Regions from separate parts of the Rahnella sp. WP5 genome, predicted to be linked through region 1. Evidence: predicted binding sites of a transcription regulator. Region 1 holds the regulator's gene; each other region holds the start of a gene.
What was found. Region 1 encodes PhoB, which activates phosphate uptake and scavenging genes when phosphate is short. Its sites were predicted from a motif close to CTGTCATAAAACTGNCNNAT; they were not measured.
Positions count from the first base shown of each region.

Region 2: the regulator PhoB is predicted to act here: its motif matches at 1,387-1,406, upstream of pitA (inorganic phosphate transporter PitA).
Region 3: the regulator PhoB is predicted to act here: its motif matches at 1,228-1,247, upstream of EX31_RS14265 (MIP/aquaporin family protein).

Region 1 covers NZ_KN050721.1:154,265-156,537, forward strand. Annotated here, with positions in the region: gene sbcD (exonuclease subunit SbcD) at 1-969, opposite strand, end outside; gene phoB (phosphate response regulator transcription factor PhoB) at 1,197-1,886, shown strand; gene phoR (phosphate regulon sensor histidine kinase PhoR) at 1,909-2,273, shown strand, end outside.
Region 2 covers NZ_JQJR01000007.1:164,163-166,435, forward strand. Annotated here, with positions in the region: gene EX31_RS05140 (BaiN/RdsA family NAD(P)/FAD-dependent oxidoreductase) at 1-1,166, opposite strand, end outside; gene pitA (inorganic phosphate transporter PitA) at 1,478-2,273, shown strand, end outside.
Region 3 covers NZ_JQJR01000015.1:33,447-35,719, reverse strand. Annotated here, with positions in the region: gene glpK (glycerol kinase GlpK) at 1-169, opposite strand, end outside; gene EX31_RS14265 (MIP/aquaporin family protein) at 215-1,063, opposite strand; gene zapB (septal ring assembly protein ZapB) at 1,641-1,880, shown strand; gene rraA (ribonuclease E activity regulator RraA) at 1,945-2,273, opposite strand, start outside.

The sequences.
Region 1 (2,273 bases):
GAGATAATCCTGGGTGGAGACTTCAATATCGAGCCACACCGGTTTGGCCGGATCACCGCCTTCGAACTGTGCCAGTTGGTGTTCAATTTCCGCCAGCGAGCCTTTGATTATCTGCATCGGCTGGAAAACCGGGATTTCCAGTGTGTCGATGGCGTTGAGCGTCGCACCATCAAAATCAAGTAAGTACACACTTTTAGCTTTGCTCAGTTCGTCAAAACTCAGGGCAATCGGCGAGCCGCTGTAACGGATATGTTCGTTTTTGGCGACGCATTGTGCACGGTGAATATGACCCAGTGCCACATAATCGACCGGCGGAAAGGCCTGCGCCGGAAACGCATCGAGCGTACCTATATAGATGTCGCGCACGGAATCTGAGGTACTGACGCCGACAGTCGTCAGATGGCCGGTCGCAATAATAGGCAGCGGCATGCCCAGTTCGTCACGTCTGGCCTGCGCAGCCTGCCAGAGCGCGTCATAATGCGCGGCGATGGCTTCCTGCAATGCCAGTTGCTTGTCGCTGCCGGACTGTCCCGCCTGGCTGGCGAGCAGATCACGCGGGCGTAAAAACGGGATAGCGCACAGTATCGCGCCGGGTTTCCCGTCACGCTGACTGAGCACTAAAATCTGTTCAGAAAGGTTTTCACCGACGGTGGCAATCACCCGCGTATTCAGGCAGGACAGGAGCTCGCGCGATTCATTGAGCGTGGCGACAGAATCGTGGTTACCAGCCAGCACCACCAGCTGGCAGCCGGTTTGCTGTAATTCCACCACGAAGCGGTTATACAATTCTCGGGCATAACTGGGTGGGGATCCCGTGTCGAAAATATCGCCCGCGACAATCACGGCGTCGACCTGATGTTGTTGCACCTGACCGGTCAGCCAGCGCAAAAATGCCTGATGTTCGGCTGCACGGCTTTTAGTGAAAAAGTACTGGCCGAGGTGCCAGTCTGAGGTGTGGATCAGGCGCATGAGACTCCCGTATGAACCCTGGATGACGACAATGGGGTAAAGTATAAACGTCGGCAGGGGAAGCTGTCCCCGATAAATCAGACCAATTTCAGCAAGATGGCCGGAAATTATCTGTCATAGTTGACTGTAATGAACCATTCTTTTCATTCATAAATCTGTCACAAAACTGACGCATAATGGCGCCCGCAATCAAATAAAAGATCGCTAACCTATTGGCAGGACCTACGATGGCTAGACGTATATTGGTGGTTGAAGACGAAGCTCCAATCCGTGAAATGGTGTGTTTTGTACTGGAACAAAATGGCTATCAGGCCGTAGAAGCTGAGGATTTTGATTCAGCGATTGGGCAGCTTGTTGAACCTTACCCTGAACTGATCCTGCTTGACTGGATGTTACCTGGCGGTTCCGGTATTCAGTTTATTAAGCATCTTAAACGTGAGGCTCTGACCCGCGAAATTCCGGTGATGATGCTGACCGCACGCGGTGAAGAAGAAGATCGGGTGCGCGGCCTTGAAGTGGGTGCCGATGATTACATCACCAAACCGTTTTCTCCGAAAGAACTGGTTGCCCGCATTAAAGCCGTGATGCGTCGCATCTCGCCAATGGCGGTGGAAGAAGTGATCGACATGCAGGGGTTAAGCCTGGATCCGTCGTCTCACCGGGTGATGGCCAACGAGCAGGCGCTCGATATGGGGCCGACCGAATTTAAGTTATTACACTTCTTTATGACCCATTCCGAACGTGTATACAGCCGCGAACAGTTGCTCAATAACGTCTGGGGCACTAACGTTTATGTGGAAGATCGCACGGTTGACGTGCATATTCGTCGTTTACGTAAGGCGCTGGAAACCAGTGGACATGACAGAATGATCCAGACTGTTCGTGGTACCGGATACCGTTTTTCAACGCGTTATTGAGCCCTCACAGCGGAGAATCTGTGTGCTAGAACGTTTGTCATGGAAACGACTGGCGGGTGAATTGTTTCTCTTTTGCCTGCCAGCGTTAATTCTCGGTATTTTCGTCGGCCATTTCGGCTGGCTCCTCCTGGTGTCGCTGATGGCGGCACTGGGCTGGAATTATTACAACCAGCTTAAACTCTCTCACTGGCTGTGGCTCGACCGCAGCATTACGCCACCGAATGGGCGCTGGAGCTGGGAGCCGCTGTTTTACGGGCTGAACCAGATGCAGATGCGCAACCGGCGTCGCCGTCGCGAATTAGGTCAGCTCATCAAACGTTTTCGCAGCGGTGCCGAATCGCTGCCGGATGCCGTGGTGCTGACCACTGAAGAAGGCAATATTTTCTG
Region 2 (2,273 bases), on a different contig from region 1:
GCCCACGCCGAGCTCCATGCCCACTGGAAATTGTATCCGCCCAGCCAGCCGGTCACATCCACCACTTCGCCGATGAAATACAGGCCGGGGACTTTCGCTGCCGCCATCGTTTTTGAAGATAATTCTTTGGTATCGACGCCGCCGAGTGTGACTTCCGCCGTGCGGTAACCTTCGGTGCCGTTCGGCTGTACCTGCCAGTTTTGCAGTTGCTCAACCAGTTCGGCCTGCTGCGGCACGTTCAGCTGTTTCAGCGTCACGTCCGGCAACTGCCCCAGCGTTTGCAGGCATTCGACCAGACGCTTCGGCAGTTGCATTGCCAGCGTGTTTTTCAGACTCTGATTTGGGTGTTCCTGACGCTGTGCATTCAGAAACGCCGCCAGATCGACATCAGGAAGTAAGTTAACGCTCACAAACTCGCCAGGCTGCCAGTAACTGGATAGCTGTAAAACGGCCGGGCCGGACATGCCACGATGGGTAAAAAGAATGCTTTCACGGAAGACAGTGCCGTCTTCAGCAGTAAGCACCACCGGGACTGACACCCCGGAAAGCGTCTGCAAGTGATCGAGCAGCGGCTTGTGCAGGGTAAATGGCACCAGACCGGCGCGGGTCGGCAGTACTTTCAGGCCAAACTGTTCCGCCAGACGGTAACCGAAGGGTGTCGCGCCCAGCCCTGGCATGGAAAGCCCGCCGCTGGCAATAACAAGTGAGTGAGTGCTTACAGTTGAGCCATTCACTTTGATAACAAAGCCATTTTCGGTTTTCTGCACGTCGGAAATCTCGCTGCGCAAGCGCACATCGACATTGCCCTGCTCGCATTCTTTATCGAGCATGGTGACGATTTGCTGCGCCGAGTCGTCGCAGAATAGCTGCCCGAGCGTTTTCTCGTGCCAGGCGATGCCGTAACGGTTGACCATATCGATGAAATCCCACTGAGTGTAACGTGCCAGCGCGGATTTACAGAAATGCGGGTTTTCGGAAAGATAGGCAGCGGGTTCGGCATAAAGGTTGGTGAAATTGCAGCGTCCGCCGCCTGACATCAGAATTTTTCGCCCGGTTTTTTTGCCGTTATCCAGCAGCAGAACACGGCAGCCACCCTGTCCGGCCTGTGCTGCGCAGAACATGCCTGCCGCACCTGCACCAATGACTACCACATCAACCTGTTCCACTTTTGGCCTCTCTTTTCCGGAAATTCAACTACGTTTTAGATAAGGTTTGCCCTGTTAACCGGGGCTTTGAGTCGCGGATTGTAAGGGACGGAGGGCTGTTAAACCAGCCAGACAGACTGCTTGCCGGACGTCGTAAGTAAATGTTTCTGCGTTCAAAGGAGGAATAACATATTGATAGATAAATATTTAATTGAAATAAAGCCAAACATTGAACTGTTTTTAGTCAAAAAAATGTCATATTTTCCTTTTCCCGTCCCCCTGTTCTCGCAGATAATGCGCGGCGTTCATGACCACTAACTGGCGTAACAATTATGCTGCATCTATTTGCCGGATTGGATATTCATACCGGTTCGTTATTGATTCTCGCGTTACTGTTTGTTCTGTTCTATGAAGCCATTAACGGTTTTCATGATACGGCCAACGCAGTGGCAACCGTCATCTATACCCGGGCAATGCGTTCGCAATTAGCGGTCGTGATGGCAGGGGTATTTAACTTCTTTGGCGTCCTGCTCGGTGGTTTGAGTGTGGCCTATGCCATCGTTCATTTACTGCCAACCGATTTGCTGCTCAATGTGGGTTCTGCTCATGGCCTTGCCATGGTGTTCTCTATGTTACTGGCCGCGATCATCTGGAACCTCGGTACCTGGTATTTCGGCCTGCCGGCGTCCAGCTCCCACACCCTTATCGGCGCCATCATTGGCGTAGGGCTGACCAATGCATTAATGACTCACACTTCCGTGGTCGATGCGTTAAACATCCCTAAAATGATTGGTATTTTTGCTTCGCTGATTATCTCTCCGCTGGTCGGGATGATTATCGCCGGTACCATGATTTTCCTGCTGCGCCGTTACTGGAGTGGCAATAAGAAACATGCCCGTATCCACCTGACACCGGCGGAACGTGAGAAGAAAGACGGCAAGAAAAAGCCGCCATTCTGGACACGTACCGGTCTGATTCTGTCGGCTATCGGCGTGAGTTTCTCTCACGGCGCTAACGATGGTCAGAAGGGTATCGGTCTGATCATGCTGGTGCTGATTGGCGTGGCGCCAGCCGGTTTTGTGGTGAATATGAACGCGACCGGTTACGACATTACCCGTACCCGCGACG
Region 3 (2,273 bases), on a different contig from region 1:
CCATCGGGTCGTGCTCAACCCAGCCTGACTTAGGGTAGATCTGGGTGAATTCGCGTTGTGACACGCTGACGATATTGGCATCGTGATCCAGCACTACCGCGCGTGAACTGGTTGTACCCTGGTCGAGTGCAACAATGTATTTTTTTTCGTGAGTCGTATCTGCTGACATAATATTCATCCTGCGAATGAGTAAGCTGTGGAACAGTTTAGCCGATCAGGCCTTACGCTGTTTGGATGGCTGAGGTGCTTTTTCTTCTGCCGGCTCATTAATCTGATTTGGCAAATGGCGGCCGATCAGCGCTTTATACGCGATGGCACCCAGAGAAGCACCGAGCAGCGGGCCAAAAATCGGCACCAGGAAATAAGGAATATCGCGCGCGCCGGTGAAGGCAACCTTGCCCCAGCCAGCGAAGTAGGCGAAGACTTTCGGACCAAAGTCACGTGCCGGGTTCAGGGCGAATCCGGTCAGTGGCCCCATGGAGGCACCGATAACCGCGATCAGGATACCGATCAGCAATGGCGCCAGCGGACCACGTGGAATGCCGTTGCCGTCATCGGTCAGGCCGAGGATCAGCGCCATCAGAATGGCCGTAATCACCGTTTCTACCAGAAACGCCTGCAATACGCTGATGTGCGGGTTTGGATAGGTAGAGAAAATACCGGCCAGATCCAGACTTTCGACGCTGCCGCGCACCATGTTGTGGCTTTGCTCAAAATCGAAGAACAGGTTGTAGTAAAGGCCGTAGACCAGTGCGGCGGCGCAGAAAGCCCCCGCGACCTGCGCAATGATGTAAGGCAGAACTTTGCGTCCTTCAAAGTTTGCAAACAAACAAAGTGCGACGGTCACGGCCGGATTCAGGTGTGCGCCGGAGATGGCGGCAGTCAGGTAGATGGCCATTGCCACACCCAGACCCCAGATAATACTGATTTCCCACTGGCCAAAGGTTGCCCCGGCAAGTTTCATTGCTGCGACACAGCCCGCACCAAAGAAAATGATAAGCCCGGTACCCAGAAACTCAGCGATGCACTGACCTTTTAATGTGGAACTCATGGTTTGGCTCATAGTTTGATCCTGCTAAGGATGATGTTAATGGTTAGTTATAATTTTTCTGTTATGTCGTTTGTGAACGTAATCGGATTTGGGCGTTCATCATTAAATGAGAACGTAATGTGAATTTATCGTTAACGAGCATAAACGAGAAATAGCGAAATCAAATTTTGTGTGTCGCGTCATAAAAATGAGCGATTTCGCGTATTGCTGGAACTTGATGCAGCGCAAAAAGTCCATGATTTAACATTTTCAGCCGCCATTTGTGACAAACGAACATCAACATGCCTTCCCGCGCAGCGGCTAAGGTTATTCGGCATTAAACAGTATTTCTGGTGTGTGACGCTGCTTTTTAAGCATTTCCTGATACCCGGCGCTGTTAAATTGCAACAGACTGCGTGGATAAAGGGGTTGCGGGTAGACAGAACAAAGCTGGCTACATACAATCACCCGTTAAGACACACGCTGGTTTTGCGCAATTCTCTGATGAATTCGTTATAAAAATCGACGGAGTGCAGGAATCTTTGAGCCGTGTCCGGACGATGCGGCAGAACATAAGATGTGCGCCTTGCGAACATAAGGGGACCGAAAAATGTCATTTGAAGTATTTGAGAAATTAGAAGCTAAAGTTCAGCAAGCGATTGATACCATTACTCTGTTGCAGATGGAAATCGAAGAACTGAAAGAGCAGAACAACACCCTGTCTCAGGAAGTTCAGCAGGCCAGCGGCAACCATGAGTCTCTGGTGCGTGAAAATGCGCAGCTGAAAGAAGAACAACACGTATGGCAGGATCGTCTGCGTGCATTGTTGGGAAAAATGGAAGAAGTTTAATTACTTCATATTCCAAATAAAAAAGGACGCCAAGGCGTCCTTTTTTGTTGTGCTCAGAAGGAAATCACTCAATATCGAGCGGGTCTTCGGACAGCACGATACCGGTATTATCGGCATAAAGATGGTCGCCGGAGAAGAAGGTGACGCCGCCGAAATTGACACGAATGTCGCTTTCGCCAATCCCTTCACTGCCTGCGCCAGCCGGGATAGCCGCCATCGCCTGGATACCCAGATCCAGCTCTTCGAGATCATCAACCTGACGGACAGCACCGTAAATCACGATGCCTTCCCATTCGTTTTGCAATGCAAGGCGTGCCAGTCCGGCATCCAGCAGTGCGCGACGAACAGAACCGCCACCATCGATCACTAATACACGGCCACGGCCATTTTCTT